Regions from separate parts of the Micromonospora coriariae genome, predicted to be linked through region 2. Evidence: riboswitches for the same ligand, from Rfam matches in the RefSeq annotation. Region 2 holds a riboswitch; the other holds the start of a gene.
What was found. A riboswitch is a leader RNA that binds a small molecule or an ion and turns the genes downstream of it on or off. The one in region 2 is predicted to bind cobalamin.

Region 1 (4,440 bases), 760 kb from region 2:
GTGACAACTGTGACTCCGGCGAAGCGCAGCAGCCCCGCGACGGCGTCGGCGAGGGCCGCCCGCCCCGGTGGCAGCACCGCCACGAGCAGGGCGACGAGCGCCGCGGCGGCACCGGCTCGCCACCCACGCCACCAGCGCCGCCGGGACGCGGGCTCGGTGAGCCGAGCGCGTACGCGCGCGGTCACGTCGGGCGCGTCGGGTGTCTCCAGCCAGGTGGTGAGGTCGCGCAGTTCCCTCTCGAGGTCATCCACGCCGGACCTCCTCGCGGTCGAGCATGCCGCGGAGCTTCGCCAGCGCCCGGGACGTGCGCGACTTCACAGTGCCCCTGGGCCAGCCCAACGCCGCCACCGTCTCCTCCTCGCTGAGATCGAGGAAGAACCGGCAGACGATCACCTCACGGTCGCGTACCGGCAGTTGGCGGAGCGCCTCCACCAGCGCGGCGCGGCGTTCACCGGCGAGGACCGCGCCGACCGCGTCGTCCTCGGTGATCTCCGACGTCGGGTCCGCCGCCGCGGCACGCAGGACGAGGCCGTCGCGGCGGATGCGCGACCGGTGCAGGTTGCGGGTCTCGTTGGCGACGATCGCCAGCAGCCAGGAGCGGAACGACGACTCCCCCCGATAGCGGGAGAGCTTGCGGTACCCCTTCACGAAGGCCTCCTGGATGACGTCCTCGGAGTCCGAGCCCGCGCCGAGGAGCACCGCCGTCCGGTACGCGGATGCGGTGTGCCGGGCGACCAGGAGGTCGTACGCCTCCAGGTCACCTGCCCGAGCGCGGGTGACGAGCACGTCGTCGTCCAGGGGTACCTCCGTTGGATCACCTTCATGACACCGCTCACCCGCCGCGGGTTCCAGCCGCGGCTCGGTCAGCCCACTCTCACCCGGCGCGCAGCGTATTGCCAGGAATCGGTGGTGCACTGGATGGGCGTCGAGGAGAGGAGTCGGGCATGGGCTGGTTCAGTCGGCGGGCCCGGGGCGCCGAGGCGACCCCGACGAAGCTTGACCGGGAGGCGACCCGGGACGACCTCGCCGCGCTCGAGGCGTTCATCGCGAGCCGGCGGGGGGTGGAGTTCTACCTGGAGCCGGAGACCACCGCCACCGACACCACTGTGGTGGCGATCGCCCACGACGGCGAGTGGATCCGTCGCCGGACCGGCACTCCCCGTGCGGCGGGCGCGATCGCCCGCAAGCACGCGGTGCCGCTGTACGAGGCGGCGCGCACCGGCTACCCGGAACGGATGCGCACCTGGAGCCGGGCCCACCCGGAACGCCACGCCCGCTGATCCTGGCTGACGGGCCGCCAGCCGCCACGCTGCCGGGCGATCGGGGCAGGCCAGGGTGCGTGTGGGCATCCTTTGCTCTGCTTACCCGGGCGCGACGAAAAGGCGCCGTCACTGGTGCGCTGGATGAAGCAGAGCGAAGGGCGCATCGCATTGACCCGGGGCATTCCGATGCCGGCGTCCGAGCCCATCTGCCGCCAGTTGTCGATGCTGAGCATTCGCTCGACGGTGCCGAGGCCGGCGTTGACCGGCGACGGACGGGTGTGGCAGCATTCGCGGCCTGACGGCAGTGAAGGAAGTCGGTGTGATTCCGACGCGGTCCCGCCACTGTCACCGGGGAGCGATCCCCCCTCGTGAGTCACGGCCGTGTGTCTGCGGTTGGAAGGCCGGGGGAGAGCGTCGATCCGGAAGCCAGGATACTTCGGCCGTCGGGACGTACCCCAGGGCGTGGACACCCGAGGAGGACCCGATGACGCACGGCATCTTTTTCATCGACGGACATCGTCATGATCCGCACGGCGGGCGCTCCGCCGCACCCACCGCCGCAGCCGGCCGTACCGCCTGATGCCGCAGGGAACGCCGAGCACGGTGCCCGCGGACGGTCTCACCACCCGACAGCGACGTCACCGGCCGCTGCTGATGGTGCACACCGGGCAGATGAAGGGCAAGTCCACCGCCGCCTTCGGAATGGCGCTGCGGGCGTGGGCGTCCGGCCTGCCGGTCGGGGTGTTCCAGTTCGTCAAGAGCGCCAAGTGGCGGGTGGGGGAGGAGAGCGCCTTCCGGGCCCTCGGCGAGGTGCACGAGCGCACCGGTCAGGGCGCACCCGTGGCGTGGCACAGGATGGGCGCGGGCTGGTCCTGGATCCAGCGCGGCGGCGACGCCGACCACGCCGCCGATGCCCTGGAGGGTTGGCGGCAGATCCAACGCGACCTGGCCGCCGAGCGCTACGGGCTGTACGTGCTGGACGAGTTCACCTACCCGATGACGTGGGGTTGGGTGGACGTCGACGAGGTGGTGGCGACCCTGGCCGATCGTCCCGGCTTCCAGCACGTCGTCATCACCGGCCGGGACGCCGACCCGCGCCTGGTGGCCGCCGCCGACCTGGTGGCCGAGCTGACCAAGGTCAGGCACCCGATGGACGCCGGTCAGAAGGGCCAGAAGGGCATCGAGTGGTGAGCGTCGCCGCCGAGCCGTGGCCGTTGCCCCGGCCGATGGGCGACGACCGCGCCGGCCCGGATGGCCGCGGCGGCCTCGGCTGGCCGGCGGCGGGTCAGCCGGTCAGGGCCCGGGCCAGGGCGTAACCGGCGGCCGCGGCGGCGAGTCCGGCGGTCACGCTGGCCAGCACGTTGGCCAGCGCGAAGAGCCGGTGGCCGGTCCTGGCCAGTCGCAGCGTCTCGTAGCTGAAGGTGGAGTAGGTGGTCAGCGCGCCGCAGAAGCCGGTGCTCAGCAGCGCGCTGACTGCCGGGCCGGCCGGCAGCCCGACGAGTACGCCGAGCAGCAGCGAGCCGAACACGTTGACGGTCAACGTGCCCCACGGGAATGCCGAGTCGTGCCGGGCCTGCACGGCCCGGTCGGTGAGGTAGCGCAGCGGCGCGCCGACGGCCGCCCCGAGCGCGATGAGCAGCACGGTCACCGGGCGGCCCGTCCGCCGTCGCGGCCGAACCGATCGAGCAGTCGAGCGGCGACGGCGTCACCCAGCCACACGGCGACCAGCGCACCGAGCAGCGTCGCGGCCAGGTACGCCAGCGCGGTGGCCGGAGTACCCGCGACCACCGCCTGCTGCACGTCCACGGCGTAGGTGGAGAAGGTGGTGAACCCGCCGAGCACACCGACGCCGAGGAACGGGCGGACCAGTGGACGCCCGCCGCCGACGTGCCCGAGCACCGCCATGAGAACGCCGATCAGCAGGCACCCGTTCAGGTTGATGCCGAAGGTCGCCCACGGGAAACCGGTCGGCTGGTGCGGGACGGCGTGTTGCAGGCCGGCCCGGGCCAGCGCGCCCAGCACCCCGCCGGCCGCGATCGTGGTGAGCACCGCGCCGGGGTGGGCGGTCAGCTCGCCCCGGTCGGCGGGGACGCGCAGATCGACGTCGGGGTCGGTGCGAGGGTCAAGTGGTCCGGACACGATGCCTCCCTACCAGCACGGGTGTCACTGGCAGGGACCGTTGGCGAGTGGCGTCGCGGTTCTCCCGGTGCTTCCCCGGGACGGCGGGCCCCACCGCCGGAAGCCCGACGGCTCCGGCGTCAGCATATCGCCCACGCCGCCGAGCGCCGGGCGGACCGGGTGCTGGCGGACGCGCTGGCCGAGGCGGAGGCCACCACGGAGCTGGCCCCGCTGGTGGCCGCGCTGCACCGGTTGCCGACGCCCGGCTGACCAGGCACGCCCCGGTGGGCGACACGCCCGTGCATCGTTTCGAGGCCGCTGAGCTGGGGCAAGCCCAGACAGAGGTTCGTCGAGAGGGGGTGCGTGATGGCCGAGGCCACCACGTCACATGGCCGGCGCTCGGCCGGCGGCACAACGGCCCACCGCGGCACCGGGCGGGCCGACCGGCCGCCGTTCCGCAAGCCCCGCTGGCCCAAGGCGTACGCCTTCGCCCTGGTCACCGGGGCGCTGTTCGTGTTCTCCTGGCTCGGCCAGTTCGTCTTCCAGTTGGTGGTCGAGAGCGACGAGGCGAGCCAGCACGGGCAGTCCTTCGCCTGGAGCGAGTTCCTACCCCAGTTCTTCGCCTCGACCTTCGAGAACTGGCAGTCGGAGTTCCTCCAGTTGGTCTGGCAGGCGGCCGGGTTGGCCCTGTTCTACTACTGGGGCTCGTCGCAGTCCCGCGAGTCCGACGAGCGGATCGAGGCCAAGCTCGACGCGCTGCTGCGGGAGCGGAACCTGGACCCGGAGAACCCCTGATCAACGGGGGCGTACGTTACCCGGGTCGGCCGGTACGGAACCGGCCGCGCCCGGTGGACAGGAGGCACCCCCCGATGCAGGACCGCACCCCCCGCCCGGAGGAGCTGGAGCCGATCGAGCGAGCCGGCGTCGACGAGCTACGCGACCTGCAACGCGAGCGGCTGCGCTGGTCGTTGCGGCACGCGTACGACAAGGTGCCGCACTACCGTCGGGCGTTCGACGCGGCGGGGGTGCATCCCGACGACTGCCACGACCTCGACGACCT
Region 2 (4,440 bases):
GGTCACGGTCGGCGTCGACGTGGCCTACGCGCCGAGCTCCGGCCTCACCGCGGCGTTCGACACCGTCTGCATCGGTGACGAGGGCACCCTCGCGGCGAACTGCGACGCCAAGTCGTGGGCGTACTCGCGGGCCGCCCTGACGGCAGCCGGCGTGACCCAGGGCGAGCGGCACCAGGTGCCCGGAACGGACCTGCGGTTCACGTTGCCGGCGGTCCCGGCAGGGCAGCCGGACAACAGCACCGGCAACGGCAGGACGATCGATCTCAATCTTCCGACCGACGCCCGGAGCATCTCGTTCATCGGCGCCGGTACCCAGGGCAACCAGAACAGCACAGGCACTGCGACGTTCAGCGACGGCAGCACGGCCAGCATCCCGATCCAGATGAGTGACTGGACGCTGGGCGGCAACGCCAACGGCACCCCGTCGTACGGCAACATCGTCGTGGCCAAGGCCGCGTACCGCCTGAGCGGCACGAGCCGGGACGGCGCGCAGCCGTTCCTGTTCGCCACCGCGCCGTACCAGATCCCGGCGGGCAAGACGCTCGTCTCGGTGACCCTGCCGACGCAGACCGGTGACCCCGGCTCGGCGGGCCGGATCCATGTGTTCGCCATCGCGAACGACGGCACGCCGGTCGCCGCGTTGGTGACCACCGCCCCTGGCGACCAGACGGCCAACGTCGGGCAGGTTCTCGCGGCCACGCTCGGCTCGGTGAGCGGCGGCGTTCCCGGTACGACGGGCTACCGCGCCCGTGTGCAGTGGGGCGACGGCACGGTTCCGGACGACGTCACGATCGGCGCGGACGGTGCGCTGAGTGGACGGCACACCTATGCGCAGGAGGGCACCTACACGGTGCATGTCACCGCGTGGGACACGTTGTCGAGCAGCACCGGGACCTTCACGGTGACCGTGGCGCGGGGCGGCCTCCAGCCGGCGATCGCGGTGTCGGCGTCGGCCACCACCGGTGACGCGGTCACCGTCAACGGCAGCGGGTTCGCAGCCGGTGAGCAGGTGACCGTGACTCTCGGCACCAGTCCGGCGCGGACCGTCAAGGTCGCGGCGTCCGCGGCGGGAGCCGTACGTGCGTCCGTCGCGACGTCCGGTGACGCGGAGCCCGGCCGGTACTCCGTCACCGCCACCGGCGTGTCCTCCCGGACGCCGGCGACGGCCACCATCCAGGTGACCGGGCAGCCGGAGAAGCCGACCTACGATCCGCAGGCGGCGCTGACGACCACCGCCGGACCGCACGGTACGACGATCACGCTCGACGGCGCCGGATTCGCTCCGAACGAGGAGGTCACAGTCAGCTTCGGTGACGGCCTCGCGGTCAGCACCGTGCGCGCGAACGGTGACGGTGTCATCGCCGGCGCGACGGTCAGCGTCCCCGGGGCGGCGAAGGCCGGCTCGACAGTGATCACGCTGGCGGGCGCCAGGTCGGTGACGCGGGTCACGCTGCCCTTCACCGTCACGAACTGAGTCGGCGGTAGCGGTAGCGCGTGGGGCGGGCCGGATCACGGCCCGTCCCACGCGCTGCTAGCGTCGGCCATCGTGGACGGTCTCGTGCTGCTCGCGTCCGGACGGGAGGCGGACGTCTTCGCGCTCGACGAGGCGCGCGTGCTGCGCCGCTACCGTGCCGGCGGGGACACCGCGCCGGAGGCGGCGGTGATGGCGTACGTCGCCGCAGCCGGTTATCCGGTGCCGGTGGTGTACGCCGCCGACGGCCCCGACCTGGTGCTCGAACGGCTCGACGGCCAGACCCTGCTGGAGGCGCTGCTCTTCGGCGGGATCGACATCGACTCCACCGCCGAGCTGCTCGTGGACCTGCACGACCGCCTCCACAGCCTGCCGGCCAGACTCCGCGCCGAGCCAGCGGATCGCGTCCTGCACCTCGATCTGCACCCGCTCAACATCATGCTGACCTCGCGCGGTCCGGTAGTCATCGACTGGCACAACGCGGCCGAGGGACCGGCCGACTTCGATCTGGCCATGACCGCGCTGATCATGGCGGAGGTGGCGGTCGGTCCGGATGCCGACCTCGCCGAGCGCAGCCGGGCGGGCCTCGCCGCGTTCCAGCGGTACGCGGAACCGCCCCGGGCCAGCCAACTGCGGCGGGCGCTGGACGTTCGACGGGTCAATCCCACCCTCTCCGCCGTCGAGAAGGCCGCGCTGGCCCATGCCGCCACCCTGGTCCACACCCGCGCCGGCTGACCGGTGACCGTCGTCACCGACTGGACCGCCGACACGCCGATGCCCGAGATGTGGGGTGTGACAACGGCGTCGTCCCTATATATGGTGTCGAGCGCAGCTGGTTCGGCCGCTCATCCGCAGTGGTCGAGGCAAGAGGGAACCCGGTGGAAATCCGGGACTGCCCCGCAGCGGTGAGTGGGAACGACCGCCGTCATCAGCACTGGGCCGCCAAGCGGCCTGGGAAGCGACGGCCAGTAGGAGACCGGCGAGACCGGTCGTGCCCACAAGTCCGAAGACCTGCCAGCGCGCCGTGCACCCGCACCCGGGTGTGCGGCGGTCCGACGCCGCGTGGGACGGCCGACGCCCCCTGACCCACGCCCGGCGTGGCGTCCGCCGGTGTCTGTCTCCTCGCGTCCGAGGGCCATCAGGTCTCGAACTCGCGAGGAGTGAGTGGTGACAGTCACCCAGGTGGTCCCGACCGGCGGCGACACCGCAGTGCCGGGCCGGCGGCGGACGCAGATGCACGTCCGCAAGCGCGACGGCGCCAGCGAACAGGTGGACGTCAACAAGATCGTCCGCGCGGTCGAGCGGTGGACCGACGACCTGACCGATGTCGACCCGCTGCGGGTGGCGACCCGGACGATCAGCGGCCTCTACGACGGCGCGACCACCGCGGAGCTGGACCGGCTGTCCATCCAGACCGCGGCCGAGATGATCGGCGAGGAGCCGCAGTACTCGCGCCTCGCCGCTCGGCTGCTCGCCGGCTACGTCGACAAGGAGGTGCGCCGGCAGGGCATCACCTCGTTCAGCACCGCGATCCGGATGGGCCACGCCGAGGGCCTGATCGGCGACGAGACCGCCGCCTTCGTCGCCGCGCACGCCCGGACGCTCGACGACGCCGTCGACCCGGACGGCGACCGGCGGTTCGAGTACTTCGGCCTGCGCACGGTGTACGACAGGTACCTGCTGCGCCACCCGACCAGCCGGCTGGTGCTGGAGACGCCGCAGTACTGGCTGCTGCGGGTGGCCTGCGGGCTGTCCCGTACCCCGGACGAGGCGGTCGACTTCTACCGGCTGATGTCCAGCCTGGCCTACCTGCCCAGCTCGCCGACGTTGTTCAACTCCGGCACCCGGCACACCCAGATGTCCTCCTGCTACCTGGTCGACTCCCCGCGCGACGAACTGGACTCGATCTACCAGCGGTACGCGCAGGTCGCCAACCTGTCCAAGTTCGCCGGCGGCATCGGCATCGCGTACTCCCGGGTCCGGTCCCGCGGTGCGCTGATCCGCGGCACGAACGGGCAGTCCAACGGGATCGTGCCGTGGCTGCGCACGCTGGACGCGAGCGTCGCCGCGGTCAACCAGGGTGGCCGGCGCAAGGGCGCCGCCTGTGTCTACCTGGAGCCGTGGCACCCGGACGTCGAGGAGTTCCTGCAACTGCGGGACAACACCGGCGAGGACGCCCGGCGTACCCACAACCTGAACCTGGCCAACTGGATCCCGGACGAGTTCATGCGCCGGGTCGAGGCCGACGAGGTGTGGTCGTTGTTCGACCCGCACGAGGTGCCGGAACTGCCCGACCTGTGGGGCGACGAGTTCGACGTCGCGTACCGGGCGGCCGAGGCGCAGGGCCGCTACGTGCGGCAGGTCCCGGCGCGGGAGCTGTACGGGAAGATGATGCGCACCCTGGCGCAGACCGGCAACGGGTGGATGACGTTCAAGGACGCCGCCAACCGGCTGTGCAACCAGACCGCCGAACCGCGCAACGTGGTGCACCTGTCCAACCTCTGCACCGAGATCATCGAGGTGTCCAGCGACGCGGAGACCGCGGTGTGCAACCTCGGCTCGGTGAACCTCGCCGCCCACCTCGCCGACGGCGCCATCGACTGGCAGCGGCTGCGCGCGACGGTCCGTACCGCTGTCACGTTCCTCGACCGGGTCATCGACATCAACTACTACCCGACCGCCGAGGCGGCGGCGAGCAATCCCCGCTGGCGGCCGGTCGGGCTCGGGCTGATGGGCCTGCAGGACGTGTTCTTCGCGCTGCGGTTGCCGTTCGACTCGCCGGCCGCGCGGGAGTTGTCCACCCGGGTCAGCGAGGAGTTGTACCTGACCGCCCTGGAGACCTCCGCCGAACTGGCGCGGCGCTTCGGCGCGCACCCGGCGTACCCGCAGACCCGGGTCGCGCGGGGCCAGTTGCAGCCCGACCTGTGGGGTGTCGAGGGAACGCAGACAGCGCGCTGGGCAGCGCTGCG

Region 1: it holds a riboswitch for cobalamin, as region 2 does, so the genes downstream of both, cobO (cob(I)yrinic acid a,c-diamide adenosyltransferase) here and GA0070607_RS31115 (ribonucleoside-diphosphate reductase subunit alpha) in region 2, are expected to answer to the same signal.

The regions. Positions count from the first base shown of each region.
Region 1 is NZ_LT607412.1:5,921,253-5,925,692, forward strand. Features, by position in the region: gene GA0070607_RS27410 (hypothetical protein) at 1-251, opposite strand, end outside; gene GA0070607_RS27415 (RNA polymerase sigma factor) at 244-786, opposite strand; gene GA0070607_RS27420 (hypothetical protein) at 945-1,280, shown strand; cobalamin riboswitch at 1,545-1,721, shown strand; gene cobO (cob(I)yrinic acid a,c-diamide adenosyltransferase) at 1,842-2,453, shown strand; gene crcB (fluoride efflux transporter CrcB) at 2,548-2,910, opposite strand; gene GA0070607_RS27435 (fluoride efflux transporter FluC) at 2,907-3,401, opposite strand; gene GA0070607_RS27440 (DUF6766 family protein) at 3,747-4,175, shown strand; gene paaK (phenylacetate--CoA ligase PaaK) at 4,250-4,440, shown strand, end outside.
Region 2 is NZ_LT607412.1:6,677,194-6,681,633, reverse strand. Features, by position in the region: gene GA0070607_RS31125 (GH92 family glycosyl hydrolase) at 1-1,474, shown strand, start outside; gene GA0070607_RS31120 (phosphotransferase) at 1,547-2,206, shown strand; cobalamin riboswitch at 2,288-2,504, shown strand; gene GA0070607_RS31115 (ribonucleoside-diphosphate reductase subunit alpha) at 2,705-4,440, shown strand, end outside.